Linked DNA regions of Marinomonas mediterranea MMB-1. The protein of the gene in region 1 binds, or shares a complex with, the protein of each later gene. Links are inferred from orthologs where the notes say so. Each region holds a gene or a part of one and is shown on either strand. Other genes may lie near its edges.

Region 1 (8,274 bases):
AATTGAGATTATTTCCCCTACCCTAGACAGCTTAAGAAACGAAGGGATCAACCTTATTGGCCCTCTGCCAGCCGATACGTTATTTACAGAAAAGTATCTAAAAGAGGCCGATTGCGTGTTGGCCATGTATCACGATCAAGGACTGCCTGTGTTAAAATACTCAGGATTCGGTAACGCCGTTAACATAACGCTTGGCTTGCCGATTATTCGAACGTCTGTTGACCATGGTACTGCATTAGATTTAGCTGGCACAGGCCAAGCAAATGACGGCAGCCTCAAAGTCGCAATCACGCACGCCATTGAAATGGCCAATAACGCTAAAAAAGCGTCAATATAAAAAGTATCCAGATGAGCAAAGCACAACCACATAAAGCCAGAAAACGATTTGGCCAAAACTTCTTACACGATATGGGAATTATTCGTCGTATTGTTGCATGCATTGCGCCAAAAGAAGGCCAACGTGTCGTCGAGATCGGCCCAGGTAAAGGCGCATTAACAGAAGGCATTATTAGTGCGACAAAAAGCATGGATGTTGTGGAATTAGACCGAGATCTGATTCCAATTTTAAAAGTAAACCTGTTTAAATATCCAGACCTTCGCGTCCATGAAGCCGACGCTATGAAATTCGACTTTAGGCAGCTTGCAACCGAAGGAAATATTCGAGTCGTCGGTAACCTCCCCTACAACATTTCGACACCGCTCATATTCCATCTCCTAGAACAAGCTGATGTCATCGACGATATGCACTTTATGCTTCAAAAAGAAGTAGTCGATAGACTTGCAGCACGCCCGGGCGACAGTCTCTATGGACGTTTAAGTGTTATGGCGCAATATTTTTGCAGTGTAGAGTCGCTGTTTATTGTCGGGCCAGATTCATTTGACCCACCGCCAAAAGTCGACTCCGCAATTGTACGCATGACACCCTATACGACACTTCCCGTTGTCGCTCACGATCTAAAAGGTCTTGAGGACACGGTTAGAATAGGTTTCCAGCAGCGCAGAAAAACTCTGCGAAACAATTACAAAGGAACACTCACAGCAGAAGAGCTCGAGTCGATTCAGATCGATCCGACACTCCGCCCTGAGCGTCTAGATGTCCCTGATTTCGTTCGTATTGCCAATTATCTGCATGAAAAGAAGGCATTATAATGGAAGAATACGATATCGTCGTGACCGTACGAACAGAGTATATCTCTGCTCAATCAGAGCCGTCCGACAACCGCTATGTATTTGCTTACCACATAACCATGACAAATTGCGGTAACCAGCCCGCAAAACTTGAGTCTCGCCATTGGGTGATAACCAATGGCGATGAAAGGGTTCAGGAAGTCAAAGGTGAAGGGGTAGTAGGCGCTTTTCCACATCTAGCCCCTGGCGAGTCCTACCAATACTCAAGTGGCACGGTCATGGACACGGTTGTTGGAAGCATGCACGGAAGTTACCAGTTCATCGCAGACGACGGAACAAGGTTTGATGCAGGCATCAAACCTTTTACTCTGGCTGTTCCAAATCAGGTCCATTAGAGAGTCGTCAATGAATATGCCTACACGGATTCCGCTTTATCTCTACGCAGGATAGTCAGTATGTCTACTTATGCCATTGGCGATTTACAAGGTTGTCTAACACCATTATTGACGCTACTCGATTTAATTGAATTCTCTCCAGATAAAGATCGTCTATGGTTTGCCGGTGATTTAATCAATCGTGGACCTGAGTCTCTCGAAACCCTCCGGTTCGTGAAGTCTCTGGGAGATAAGGCAACCGTTGTTCTTGGCAATCACGATCTGCATTTGCTTGCGGTCATGCGAGGTCACGCAAGCCTAAAGCGCAATGATACACTGGCAGATATTTTACTGTCAGAAGACCGAGATGAACTAATGGAATGGCTACAAAGCCGCCCATTGTGCCATATAGATAACGTCTTGAAATTTGTCATGACGCACGCTGGTATTCCTCCTTGCTGGGATAGCATTGAAACTCAACGCTACGCACAGGAAGTTGAACGCACGCTTAGCTCTGACAGAATTGATGATTTTCTGGCTGTCATGTATGGTAATAAGCCAGATCAATGGGACGACAACTTAATTGGAATGGACAGGCTTCGCACAATAACGAATTACCTAACCCGTATGCGTTTTTGTACTGAAAGCAGTCAACTTGAGTTCAAATCAAAAGAGGGACCAACCTCCGCAATAAGTGGCTATGCCCCTTGGTTTTCCTACCCGAGAAAAAAAGCAGACGATTACGACGTGATTTTTGGTCATTGGGCTGCATTAGAAGGAAACACCTACAAAGAGCATATACACGCATTAGATACAGGTTGTGTATGGGGCGGTGCATTGACCGCGATGAGATTAGAAGATAAAACCCTCTATAGCACACCATGCCCAACTTAATTAAAGATAGTAATATGTTTATAGTGGCATCGTAGAGTAGCCACCACAAAATAGCCTTAGAATACGCAGAACAACAAGAATCAATGGCTAAACACCATAGAAACGTAAAAATAACCAATCATTAGACATTCAATCAGCAGAGAGAAAGCATGACTTATAAGTGTATTGATATAACCGATGCTCTTCCAATCATAGAAAAAGAAGTTATTGTCGTCGATATTCGCGATGCCGTCAGCTATCAGACAAGCCATATGCAGGATGCGATCAACCTCAATAATGACAATGTTGAAGCTTTTATTAACAACTCTGATAAAGCCACTCCTGTGATCGTATGTTGTTATCATGGCAACAGCAGCAAAGGCGCCGCTGAATACTTAGCTGCCCAAGGTTTTGCTGATGTCTACTCTTTAAATGGCGGTTTTAGCCAATGGAGTGCCATGTATCCTGAACAATGTGAGTTCGGTGCATAATACTAGTCATTCACCACAACGCTTATTAGTAAGCCCCCTTAAAAGAACATAAGCGGCAAATCGAGAGAGTAATGGGAAAAAAAGTCTATCTGGTTGGCGGTGCTGTCAGAGATGCACTTCTAGGGCTTCCAGTCTACGACAAAGACTGGGTTGTTGTTGGGTCAACGCCAGAGGAAATGGTATCTGAAGGCTATCAAGCGGTAGGCAAACAATTCCCTGTCTTTCTACATCCAAAAACAAAAGAAGAATACGCCCTTGCACGAAAAGAGCGTAAGTCTGGTCAAGGGTACACAGGCTTTATTTGCGACTTCGCGCCAGACATCTCACTCGAAGAAGACTTAGAACGTCGAGACCTTACCATCAACGCTATTGCAAAAGACAATAACGGGCGCCTTTATGACCCTTTTCACGGCACACAAGACATAGAGAACAGAGTTTTTCGCCATGTGTCCGATGCCTTTGTAGAGGACCCTTTACGAGTTCTCAGGGTAGCTCGATTTGCAGCAAGGTTCCAAGACTTCGAGTTTCGCATCGCGAATGAAACACTTAGGCTAATGAAAGACATTAGTGCATCAGGTGAACTAACCGCCCTCACTCCCGAAAGAGTATGGAAAGAAACCGAAAAAGCCCTAGGGTACCCACACTTCCTTACCTATTTCAAAATACTCAATCAAGTCGACGCAACAACAAGTATTTTTCCAGTCCTGACGACGCACATTACTCAACCACAGAACCTTGGAAAAATATCATCAGATAAAGAGTTAACAAGCGTTGAAAGGTGGGCCTTACTGTGTAGCGGGTTAGAAATACATCAACTACAAGCACTTAATGCAAATCTAAAAGTCCCCAATGAATTTAAATGGCTGAGCGAAACACTCTGCGATTTTCTAAAAAACAAAACACTACCCCTTTCTGGCGATAACTGGGAAGCATGGCTTACACAAATATCTGCACTAAAAAAGCCAGAAAGATACTACCAATTAACCTATTTAATATCATTGGTAGTAGACGTTCACTCCAAACATTGGGTTTCACTTCTCGCACAAGCACAATCAATATCTCCTAAAGAGTTGATGTCGCAAGGCTATACAGGGGCAGAATTAGGTAATGCAATTAAGAAAGCAAAAGCGGATGCCATTGACTCTATTACCGATAACCCGCTAATTAACGGGTTCGATAAATCTTAACTCCGACGCTTCTTGCAGCAGACACTGCACCAGGTTTACGAAGCGTCATAAGAATTGATTCAAATTCGAAAACATCCATTAGCTTTGCACAAAGCCGTTCCGCTAAGGTCTCAATTAATTCGAAGGTATTCTCTAGACAATATTGTTTAATAAAATTCGATATTGCCTCATAGTCGAGCGTCTTCGACAAATCATCCGTTGCGGCAGCAGGACGGTTATCGTGAGCCATTTCTAAATCAAAAACCAAATTTTGAAGAATTTCTTTTTCCCAATCATACACACCAATCACGGCGTCAACGTGCAGGCCTTCTATCAACACAAGATCTTTCATATTACATCCATTGCCTTTTTAAATTCGATACGACGTCACTGGAAACCTTTGCACGACACCACAAGAAAGCCTCGTTTTGGAGAGCGCAGTCGTCACGCAAAGGTTTCCACTCGTTTTAAACGCCAATAGCCTCAAGATCAGACAAAGGCCAGCGCGCCCTAATTGAAAGGTTTAACGGAGATGATTGTCCCGCTTTCAATCGTTGAGCGCCAGCATACGCAATCATTGCGCCATTATCAGTACAAAACTCCGGTCGCGCGTAGAACACACTACCACCTATTTTTGCTAATTTTGATTCCAGCTGTTCACGAAGCCTTTTATTGGCACTCACACCACCGGCTATAATCAAGCGTTTAAGACTTTCTTGCTCAAGTGCTCGACGACATTTGATTACTAAGGTATCAACAACCGCTTGCTCAAACGCAAGCGCAATATCAGATTTAAATTGTTCATTAAAACGCTCGTCATCGAGCGCTTCGTGTACCGCTGTTAGAAAGGCCGTTTTCAACCCACTAAAACTAAAATCCAGTCCAGGGCGGTCTGTCATGGGGCGAGGAAACTTTATCCCCGAATCTGGGTTTCCATGCTCTGCAAGTGACGCTATATACGGTCCACCTGGATACGGCAGTCCGATCATCTTTGCGGCTTTATCAAACGCTTCTCCAGCAGCATCGTCCAAAGACTGCCCTAATAATTTATACTTACCAATGGCATCTACTCGCACAAGCTGAGTGTGCCCACCCGAAACAAGCAACGCTATAAATGGCATATCAGGTCGTTCATCTTCCAGCATAGGCGCTAATAAGTGGCCTTCCATGTGATGAACCCCTAATGCAGGAATATCGAGAGACATCGCTAAAGAGCGCCCTATCGTCGCCCCCGCCATTAATGCCCCCACTAACCCTGGGCCGCTGGTAAAGGCAATCGCACTCAAATCAGCTTTAGTTAAACCAGCCTCTTCTAATACGTCATCAATAAGAGGCAATGTTTTTCGAACATGGTCTCGAGACGCCAATTCTGGGACAACACCGCCATACTCTGCATGTTGCTCAATCTGCGAATAGATTTTATGTGCTAGCAACCCAGCGTCCGTATCATAAATCGCAATACCTGTTTCATCACAGGAAGTCTCAAGACCTAGTACTTTCATTATGTTCTCTCTCGATACATTTGCCGCGCATTGTACCTCAATTGTGAGGCTGTTTTGTATCATGTTTGATTTTTATATAGACAGCTCTTGATCAGCTCTATATAATCTCGCGCGTTTTAACGTTTAATCAAAAGGCAGGTGATTCTAATTTCTTCGCTCACACAGTAGCGAAAACCTAGGCTTAGAAATAAAAAGTACCTAGTTAAAAATGCACTATTATTCCAATCTAATCCGATTTTCATTCTCTGATTAGTTTCAATTGATAGTGGTTAGTAGCAGGTCGAACCGCCATACGGCATCATATTGATCAAAATATGAGGAAGTCTGGTACAAAAATCTGTATCATTCGTGCCGTTTATTTTAAACGTATAAACCCAATTTAAGGTGATATTAATGCCATCAGTAAAAGTTAAAGATAACGAACCATTTGACATCGCTCTACGTCGTTTCAAGCGCTCTTGTGAAAAAGCAGGCGTTCTTGCTGAAGTACGTCGTCGCGAGTGCTATGAGAAACCAACAACTCTCCGTAAGCGTGCAGCAGCTGCAGCTGTTAAACGTCATGCGAAGAAAGTTTCTCGTGAGCAGAAAAAATTCCAACGCTTGTACTAGAAATTTTTGTACAACGCGCAGCACTTACTGCTTAAATTTGCCAGTTAATGTGCTAAGTTAATCAGATTCTGATTAACACATCAGAACGGTTAGTTTCTCAACTAGCCGTTTTTTTGTTTCTGATACTGCATACTATAGGACCCCTTATGTCTGACTTAAAGAAAACCATTTCAGATACACTTAAAGCCTCAATGCGAGCGAAGGAAAAAGAGCGCGTCACCGTTATCCGCACTATTCTTGCCGAGATTAAACGCATTGAAGTTGATGAGCGAATTGACGTTGACGATACACGCATTCTCGCTGTACTAGATAAAATGGTTAAGCAACGCAAAGATTCCGTTCAGCAATTTACGGATGGCGGACGTGACGACTTAGCCGAAATAGAGCAAAAAGAAATCGCAATCATTAGCGAGTTCTTGCCTACCGCTCTAACGGAAGACGAAATCATCGCAATTGTAAAAGCAGCAGTTGAAGAAACTGGCGCAAATAGCATGCAGCAAATGGGTGCCGTTATGGCAATTGTTAAGCCTCAAGTCCAAGGACGAGGCGACATGGGTGTGGTTAGCAAACACGTAAAAGCACTTATTGCTTAACTAATAACGGCTAACGAGCATTATGTCGGGACGTATACCAGATCAATTTATCGACGAGCTTCTCGCTCGCACAGACATAACCGATGTGGTTTCGTCTCGCGTCACACTAAAAAAAACAGGGCAAAACTATTCTGCGTTATGCCCTTTTCACAACGAAAAAACACCCTCATTTAGCTTAAATCCGAATAAACAATTCTATTATTGCTTTGGCTGCGGTGCCGGCGGCAACGCAATCTCCTTTGTCATGGAGCATGACCACCTAGATTTTGTTGAAGCGATTGAAGTGCTGGCGAAAGACGCCGGTCTAGAAGTTCCGAAAGAGAAAGGCGCCCCTGACCGCTACGAGCAGAACGCGGAATTATTAAAACGCCTAACAGAAAGTGCTCACTTTTTTCAAAGCCAACTCACACAAAGCCAGTTCAAGAAAAAAGCGACGGATTATTTAGCCTCGGAACGAGGGCTCTCTGGCCAAATAGCCAAAGTTTATGGATTGGGGTTTGCTCCGCCCGGATGGGACAACCTATTAAAAGCGATTGGCAAACGCGCAGAGCAGCAAGAACAGCTTCTTCATGGCGGTATGCTGATCGAGAAAAAAGACCAGCAAGGCCAATACTATGATCGCTTTAGGGATAGAATCATGTTCCCTATTCGCGACAGTAGGGGACGTGTTATCGCGTTTGGTGGACGAGCCTTTGGGGATGAAAAGCCGAAATATTTAAACTCTCCAGAAACCGCTGTTTTTAATAAGAGCCATGAGCTATATGGCTTATTTGAGGCGAAACAAAACACACAAAACCTAGACAATATTATTGTTGTTGAAGGGTACATGGACGTTATCGTCCTTGCTCAATATGGTATTACAAACGCTGTTGCAACACTTGGGACATCGGTAAATAGCCAACACATTCGTAAGCTATTTAAACTTGTTAATAAAATCACACTCTGTTTCGACGGCGACAAAGCTGGCCGAGCGGCGGCTATTCGCGGCTTAGAAGCCTCACTCCCCGTGATGCAAGACGGAAAACAAGTACGCTTTCTATTTTTACCTGACGGCGAAGATCCTGATTCACTGGTGAGACAAGAAGGTCAAGACGCTTTTCAAGCACGGTTAGAGGATGCCAACTCACTTGCAAACGTGCTATTTGAGCACGCACGAAATCAAGTGACACTAGACCATGAAGAAGGCGACGCGGAATTTGCACGCAACGCCATGTCCTTGATCCAGCAAATTCCGAATGACATCACTTACCGTTCTGTCTTACTAAAACAGCTATCAAAAGAATCGGGGATCGAAAAAGAGACATTAAACCAAGTCGCCATCCCAACGAAAAGATCAAGCTATACAGAAGCGGCTAGAAACCAACAAAACGAACCTTCACAGCACGCTTATAGCAACGAGATTCAAGCAGACCAAAGAAATGATCTCTCTTATAGCACAGATCATTACGACGACTACCCCCATCCCCAAGCAGAGTACGACGATTACGCAGTGGCACCTATCGACCATTCTTACGGAAGTGAGTTTGGAGGAGGGTCTC
Region 2 (3,016 bases), 130 kb from region 1 along the record:
CAAAATACGGGCTAGAGAGGGTAATTTGCGAAAATGTCTAATATTTAGACTAAAAGGTCAAAATATTAACGCTAAATTTGCATATTCTTAGTGAGCTTGGGTATGCTTGGCGACCATTTAAATTTTTCATGCTAGTGGATCGACTTAGCTCATAAATTGGGCGTGGCCCTGTTGTCTATAGAAAGACAATATTTACCTTGAGTGATCCGTTGGTTGTGCCAATTTTTTACAGACTTTTGGAGGTATATTATGCGAGTAATTCTGTTAGGTGCGCCTGGCGCAGGTAAAGGTACTCAAGCTCAATTCATCACGGAAGAATTTGGCATCCCTCAAATTTCGACTGGTGACATGTTGCGTGCTGCTGTAAAAGCCGGTACCGAGTTGGGTATTAAAGCCAAAGCAGTTATGGATGCCGGTCAATTGGTTTCTGACGATATTATTATTGGTTTGGTAAAAGAACGTTTGACTCAGGATGATTGTAAGAATGGTGCGTTGTTTGATGGATTCCCTCGTACTATCCCTCAAGCTGATGCGCTTAAAGAAGCTGGCGTAAAAATTGATTTTGTTGTAGAAATCGATGTTGCAGACGAAGAAATTGTTCAACGTATGAGCGGTCGTCGTGTTCATGAGTCATCTGGTCGTACCTATCATGTTGTCTACAACCCACCTAAAACGGAAGGGAAGGATGACATTACAGGTGAAGCGCTTATCCAGCGTGCAGACGATACTGAGGAAACGGTTCGTAAGCGTTTGGGCGTTTATCATGACCAAACTGCACCACTAATTGGTTACTATCAGACATGGCAAAAAGACGCGCCAGAATCTGCTCCTAAATTCGTTAATGTAAACGGCGTTGGCGATCTAAACGAAATCAAAGAGAGCTTACTAAGCGCGTTAAAAGCTTAAGATACCGTTATGCCATCTATTCTTGCTTTAGATACGTCAACGCCTGCCTGTTCGGTAGCGTTGGCCATCAACGGTGCAGTACTCGAAGATTTTCGTATTGCGCCCCGTCAACATAATGATTTAATTCTCCCTATGCTTGAGCAAATTCTTGCTCAAGCGGGTATTTCGTTGTCTCAGCTCGATGCTATCAGCTTTGGCCGCGGTCCAGGATCCTTTACTGGTTTGAGGATCAGTGCGGGCGTGGTTCAAGGGTTGGCGTATGGTCAAGATCTTCCTGTTATTCCTGTCTCGACTCTAAAAGCGCTTGCTTACGAAGGTTATCAAGAAACTCACGATAGCCTTTGGTTGCCAGCGTTAGATGCTCGAATGGGAGAGGTTTATATTGGCGGTTATCAATTTTCAGAATCTGAATCTGGTTTAGCTATTTCTGAATTTCTATCTGAACGTGTTTGCAAACCGGATGCGATTGGAGGTTTTGGCGAAGACTTTGCTGCGATAGGTTCCGGATGGCTACATCGAGAGATTATAGAGAGTGGCTTAAAGCGCAGTGCATCTTTGCTTTTGGACGATAGAGCACCACGTGCTGCCTGTATTGCAAGACTCGCAGAGATCGATTTTAATAACGGCAACGTAGTCGATGCGTATCACGCTATACCTACTTATCTTCGTGACGAAGTGACGTGGGAAAAACAACCGCCAAGAATAGGGAAACGATAACCGATGTTGTGGTACCACATCGTAATACTGGCGTTAATTCAGGGGTTAACGGAGTTTTTACCGATATCAAGTTCCGCCCACTTGATTTTACCTTCACAGTTACTAGGTTGGCCTGATCAAGGGCTGGCATTTGATGTGGCGGTTCATGTTGGGACCTTGGTTGCTGTGGTTTCTTATTTTTGGAAAGATCTTTGGAAAATTGCTCAGGGCTGGCTGTCTGGGATTGTACATCGTAGAGTGGATCAAACGAGTAAGCTTGGTTGGTGCATAATCTTAGGAACAATACCTGCGGGTCTTTGTGGTGTGTTGTTTGAGAACTTCATAGAAACGCATTTTAGGACAATCGAAGTGATCGCCTATACCACGATAGGCTTTGGTGTACTGTTATGGGTCTCAGATAAATTTGCACCAACACAAAAAGGCGAAGCTCAGTTAGGTTACCTGTCCGGTTTTCTGATTGGCTGTGCGCAAGCAATCGCGCTAATTCCCGGCACGTCACGTTCAGGGGTCACAATGACCGCTGCGAGAGCAATGGGCTTTGACCGTCAAACGGCTGCGCGTTTTTCTTTTTTATTGTCTGTCCCTCTGATTACAGCAGCGGGCGGATTAAAGCTTATTGAGCTGATTGGAAGCAATATAGCGGTTGATTGGAATGCACTTGTCTGGGGTGTACTCATCTCTGCGATTAGTGCTTATCTATGCATTTATTTCTTTTTGAAATGGCTTAACAGTATGGGCTTTTTACCTTTTTTGTTTTACAGATTGGTATTAGGCGCTATATTACTGGTAATTGTATATAGCGGCTCGTAAGGACGGTTATGCAGGTAAGTGGACAATTTCCGGTATCGTTTAAGGCTGGCGCCACCCCTTCAAGGTCGACGCTTCCCAGTACGTCTAATGGAGATGGATCTTCTTCTCAGAAGCTTCCTGTCAATGTCAGCAGTGTTGTAGACTTCGAAAATGCATTTAAAGCTCAGTTTGAATCGCGTAGTGGCTTTTCGAAAGTTGAGTCTCCTGATAAGTTTGCGCGAGAGGCATTACAGGCTTACGAATCTACTGCTGCTTTAGCGGCAGACAATCCTCGAAATATGTTAATTGGAGTGGATGTTTTTGCCTAGTTCGCTTTGTGTCGGTTATGAAAGTAATTTAGCTCAAGTGGCGGCGCACGAAATTTCAAGTATTACTCAGTTACCTCTTGTCCGTTTAAAAACCTCGTTTAAGTTTTTTACAGAATATGCATATGTTCTTATGGTGCACGAAACGCACATTGAATTAGCGCAAACGGGCAAAGGTGCAGCGAAGCCTGTAGTCATTGAGTTTGCGTCGGGAGCGAATGATCATCGACGAAAATTCGGTGGTGGCAAAGGGCAGGATATTGCTAAGGCTGTTGGAG
Region 3 (3,018 bases), 1.7 Mb from region 1 along the record:
AATTAGTAGGAGCGGTGGGGGCTTTATGGTTTGAAGCTTCCGATGTTAGATTGTTGTCGCCGTGTGCTCGATATCCTGTTTCTCATAAGGGGAGCTATGGGCATATTTCTGTCGTTGGCGGTGATGATGGTTATGGCGGTGCTGTGATCATGGCAGCGTCAGGCGCAGCGAGAACAGGAGCGGGTACCGTCAGTGTATTAACGCGCGATAATCATATCGCTCCTGTGCTAGCTCGAATACCATCTGTTATGGCTGTGACGCCAGATGGTGAGGATATTAAAGGAACGCTGCGGAATCTAGATTCCGTATTGTTGATTGGTCCAGGGCTTGGTCGAAAGCAATGGGGCGAAGCGTTGTTTCAGCAAGCGTTAGAACTCACACATCGCAAGGTATTGGATGCTGACGCTTTGCATTGGCTGTCACTCAATCCAATAGCATCATTTCGTGGTTTGGTGGTACTTACACCGCATGTGGGCGAGGCGGCTAAATTACTTGATACGACTCCAGATGGGGTTAGCGGGGATTTGATCGGTTCGGCGAAGGCTCTTAGCCAACGATATGGTGCCATTGTCGTGCTCAAAGGTGTATCAAGTGTTATCTCTGCGCCTGATGGACGTACGGTGATTGCAGGGCGTCCTTGTCCCGGTTTGGCTAAAGGCGGTTCGGGAGATGTGTTAAGTGGCATGGTGTCCAGTTGTTTGGCTTATTACCAGAACCCATTTGAAGCGGTGGTTATCGCGGTCGCTTGGCATAATGTCGCGGCGCAAAAAGCGTCTCAAGAATTGGGAGAGATACATATGCAGCCTTATGAGCTATTGGATTATTTGCGGTTGTCATAATCAGTGTGACTGCTTACGAATGTAATATTACTTAAAATATGCTTGGTTAACGTCTTTTGAACTAATAATGTTCAAAAGCAATAAACTTCAAATTATCAAGCTTTAAAATACTAGGCCGCAAAAATACGAATATCAGGCTTTAAACTGACAATAATGACGGAAGCGTTCGCGCATCGGTGTGCGTAGGAAAGGTAAAATATGATGGTTGAAAAAGAGATATACGGCGAAGAGGCAATGGAATTGTTTGGTGAGCAATTGGCTTCTAGTTTTCAAGAAGGTGGTGTTGTTCATTTAAATGGTAACCTCGGGATGGGCAAAACAACGCTTGTGCGTGGCCTCTTAAGAGGGATGGGTTATATCGGACCGGTTAAAAGTCCCACATACACAATCGTCGAACCTTATGAATTAGAGGTTGCTGATGTGTTTCATTTTGATCTATATCGAATTGGTAATGCTGAAGAGCTTGAGTACATGGGGATCCGCGATTACTTCAAAGAGGGGGCGCTTTGTCTTATTGAGTGGGCTGAAATGGGGGAAGGGGTGCTTCCAGAGCCTGATGTAGTGATTCATTTGGCGCTTTTGCGTCAGGGCAGAAAGGTGGTGGTAGAGCCGAAAACTGCGCATGGTGAAAAAAGCGTTAATGATGCGCTAAAGCAAGCGGGCTAAAACAGTACGAGATTTAAGGCGTTGAGCTATTTTTTCTCAAAGGTTATAGTGTGCAGATATAGTGGCTAGCCTTTTGATATGTATAATACTTTTCGCATTAAATCTGTTGTTTGTTTCGTACTGGCGTTGTTTTTCTCAATGTCGGTCTATAGCGCTTCTGTTAAAGATATTCGAGTTGCTCAGCAAGATGGGCTGACTCGTCTTGTATTTGAGCTAGATTCAGAGGCGAATCATCGCCTTTTTTTGCTTTCTAGTCCTGATAGGGTTGTGTTAGATCTTGAGTCGATCGGCTCTCTCTCAAGTAATGTCAGCAAAAATCTTTCGAAACTCTCCTCGGATATGATGCGCCGACTTCGATATGCTAAGCGCGATCAAGGTGCGAGGTTTGTCATTGATTTAAATGGCAAGGTTAAAGCGAAAAGTTCCGTCCTCTCCAAAAATGCTAAATACGGCCCCAGAATACTCGTTGAGTTAGAGTATGGTAAAAAGAAGCCTGTTAAGGTTATAAAAAGTGTATCGACCATTGAAAACGCCAAACGGGATATTGTTGTTGTTATCGACCCGGGTCATGGTGGAAAAGACCCTGGCGCATTAGGTAAATACAAAGTTCGAGAAAAAGACGTTGTCTTATCAATTGGTAAAGAGCTCGCTAAGCGAATTAATCAGGTTAAAGGTTTTAAAGCGGTTTTAACGCGCTCGACAGATGTCTATCTAAAATTACGTCAACGAACTAAGGTTGCACGTGAAGCAAATGCCGATATCTTAATCTCTATTCATGCCGACGCCTTTACGAAATCAAGTGCGCGTGGTGCGTCTGTCTGGGCGTTGTCTCTCGGTGGTAAAACGTCTGAGATGGGGCGTTGGCTAGCACAGCAGGAACAATCGTCCGACTTGGTTGGCGGTATCTCACTTGATGACAAAGATCAGTTGTTGGCAGAAGTATTGCTCGATATGTCGATGAATTCGACTATTCAAATGAGCCTAGATATTGGCGAGTCAGTTTTAGCGAAAATGACGCGCGTTGCTAAGCTGCATAAAAATACGGTTCAGCAAGCTGGTTTTGTTGTTCTCAAGTCTCCTGATATCCCTTCTTTATTGATTGAAACAGGGTTTGTTTCAAATCCGACAGAGGCTAAAAACCTTTCTAGTCGAACCTATCGTAAAAAATTAGCGCAAGCGATCTCAAAAGGGGTGATTGATTCATTCTCATCTAATCCACCTGAAGGGACGTATCTTGCATGGAAGCAAAAGCGAAAAGTAGGTCATACTTACACGGTTAGCAAGGGAGATACCCTTTCTGAAATTGCTAGGCGTAATCAGGTTTCGCTAAAAGCACTTCGCGCGGCCAATACGCTTAAAAATGACGTGATTTGGATAGGGCAAAAGCTTAAAATCCCCGCTAGCTAATCGATTCTAAGCACGCTATCGTGATTTGTTCTAATACTCTGTTCCCGTATTAGGCACTATTTTTTGTAATCGTCATGAATCAAACTATTTATATTTACTTAGTGCT

Evidence for each region. Proteins that work in one complex are often made in the same cells at the same time.
Region 2: the proteins of tsaD (region 1) and tsaB are in contact, whole or in part, in a solved structure (PDB 4WQ4), measured with the Escherichia coli proteins. The link is inferred for Marinomonas mediterranea MMB-1 from one-to-one orthologs.
Region 3: the proteins of tsaD (region 1) and tsaE are in contact, whole or in part, in a crystal structure (PDB 6N9A), measured with the Thermotoga maritima proteins. The link is inferred for Marinomonas mediterranea MMB-1 from one-to-one orthologs. Residues at the interface, in WP_004082750.1 of Thermotoga maritima: Cys10, Asp11, Arg49, His50, Leu82, Gly84, Gly135, Gly136, Glu154, Thr155, Leu156, Asp157, Asp158, Ser159, Glu162, Asp165, Lys166, Arg169, Leu170, Tyr175, Lys213, Thr214, Leu217, Tyr218, Gln221, Arg222, Asn324; in WP_004082108.1 of Thermotoga maritima: Leu37, Gly38, Lys46, Lys57, Val59, Lys60, Ser61, Thr63, Phe64, Thr65, Leu66, Met67, Val69, Pro71, Tyr82, Arg83, Leu84, Asp86, Asp88, Phe89, Asp93, Ile128, Asp130, Glu131, Arg134.

Annotation. Positions count from the first base shown.
Region 1 is NC_015276.1:1,137,339-1,145,612, reverse strand. What follows is about bases 3,518-6,398. They hold tsaD (tRNA (adenosine(37)-N6)-threonylcarbamoyltransferase complex transferase subunit TsaD), read right to left. Parts: upstream 5,535-6,398; coding sequence 4,500-5,534; downstream 3,518-4,499. Other genes in these bases: MARME_RS05120 (GatB/YqeY domain-containing protein), read left to right, coding at 6,290-6,398; rpsU (30S ribosomal protein S21), read left to right, coding at 5,928-6,143; folB (dihydroneopterin aldolase), read right to left, coding at 4,031-4,384; MARME_RS22655 (tRNA nucleotidyltransferase), read left to right, coding at 3,518-4,053. In the rest of the region: 4-hydroxythreonine-4-phosphate dehydrogenase PdxA, read left to right, coding at 1-337; 16S rRNA (adenine(1518)-N(6)/adenine(1519)-N(6))-dimethyltransferase RsmA, read left to right, coding at 349-1,149; Co2+/Mg2+ efflux protein ApaG, read left to right, coding at 1,149-1,523; MARME_RS05150 (symmetrical bis(5'-nucleosyl)-tetraphosphatase), read left to right, coding at 1,584-2,396; thiosulfate sulfurtransferase GlpE, read left to right, coding at 2,546-2,866; more of MARME_RS22655, read left to right, coding at 2,938-3,517; more of MARME_RS05120, read left to right, coding at 6,399-6,736; dnaG (DNA primase), read left to right, coding at 6,759-8,274.
Region 2 is NC_015276.1:1,265,015-1,268,030, forward strand. The notes cover bases 1-2,769. They hold tsaB (tRNA (adenosine(37)-N6)-threonylcarbamoyltransferase complex dimerization subunit type 1 TsaB), read left to right. Parts: upstream 1-915; coding sequence 916-1,623; downstream 1,624-2,769. Other genes in these bases: ppc (phosphoenolpyruvate carboxylase), read left to right, coding at 1-15; adk (adenylate kinase), read left to right, coding at 250-906; MARME_RS05695 (undecaprenyl-diphosphate phosphatase), read left to right, coding at 1,627-2,433; MARME_RS05700 (hypothetical protein), read left to right, coding at 2,442-2,741; MARME_RS05705 (class I SAM-dependent methyltransferase), read left to right, coding at 2,728-2,769. Also shown: more of MARME_RS05705, read left to right, coding at 2,770-3,016. UniProt on the Escherichia coli protein: Required for the formation of a threonylcarbamoyl group on adenosine at position 37 (t(6)A37) in tRNAs that read codons beginning with adenine.
Region 3 is NC_015276.1:2,819,042-2,822,059, reverse strand. The notes cover bases 1-2,771. They hold tsaE (tRNA (adenosine(37)-N6)-threonylcarbamoyltransferase complex ATPase subunit type 1 TsaE), read left to right. Parts: upstream 1-1,037; coding sequence 1,038-1,505; downstream 1,506-2,771. Other genes in these bases: MARME_RS12825 (N-acetylmuramoyl-L-alanine amidase), read left to right, coding at 1,584-2,771; MARME_RS12835 (NAD(P)H-hydrate dehydratase), read left to right, coding at 1-839. In the rest of the region: more of MARME_RS12825, read left to right, coding at 2,772-2,912. UniProt on the Escherichia coli protein: Required for the formation of a threonylcarbamoyl group on adenosine at position 37 (t(6)A37) in tRNAs that read codons beginning with adenine.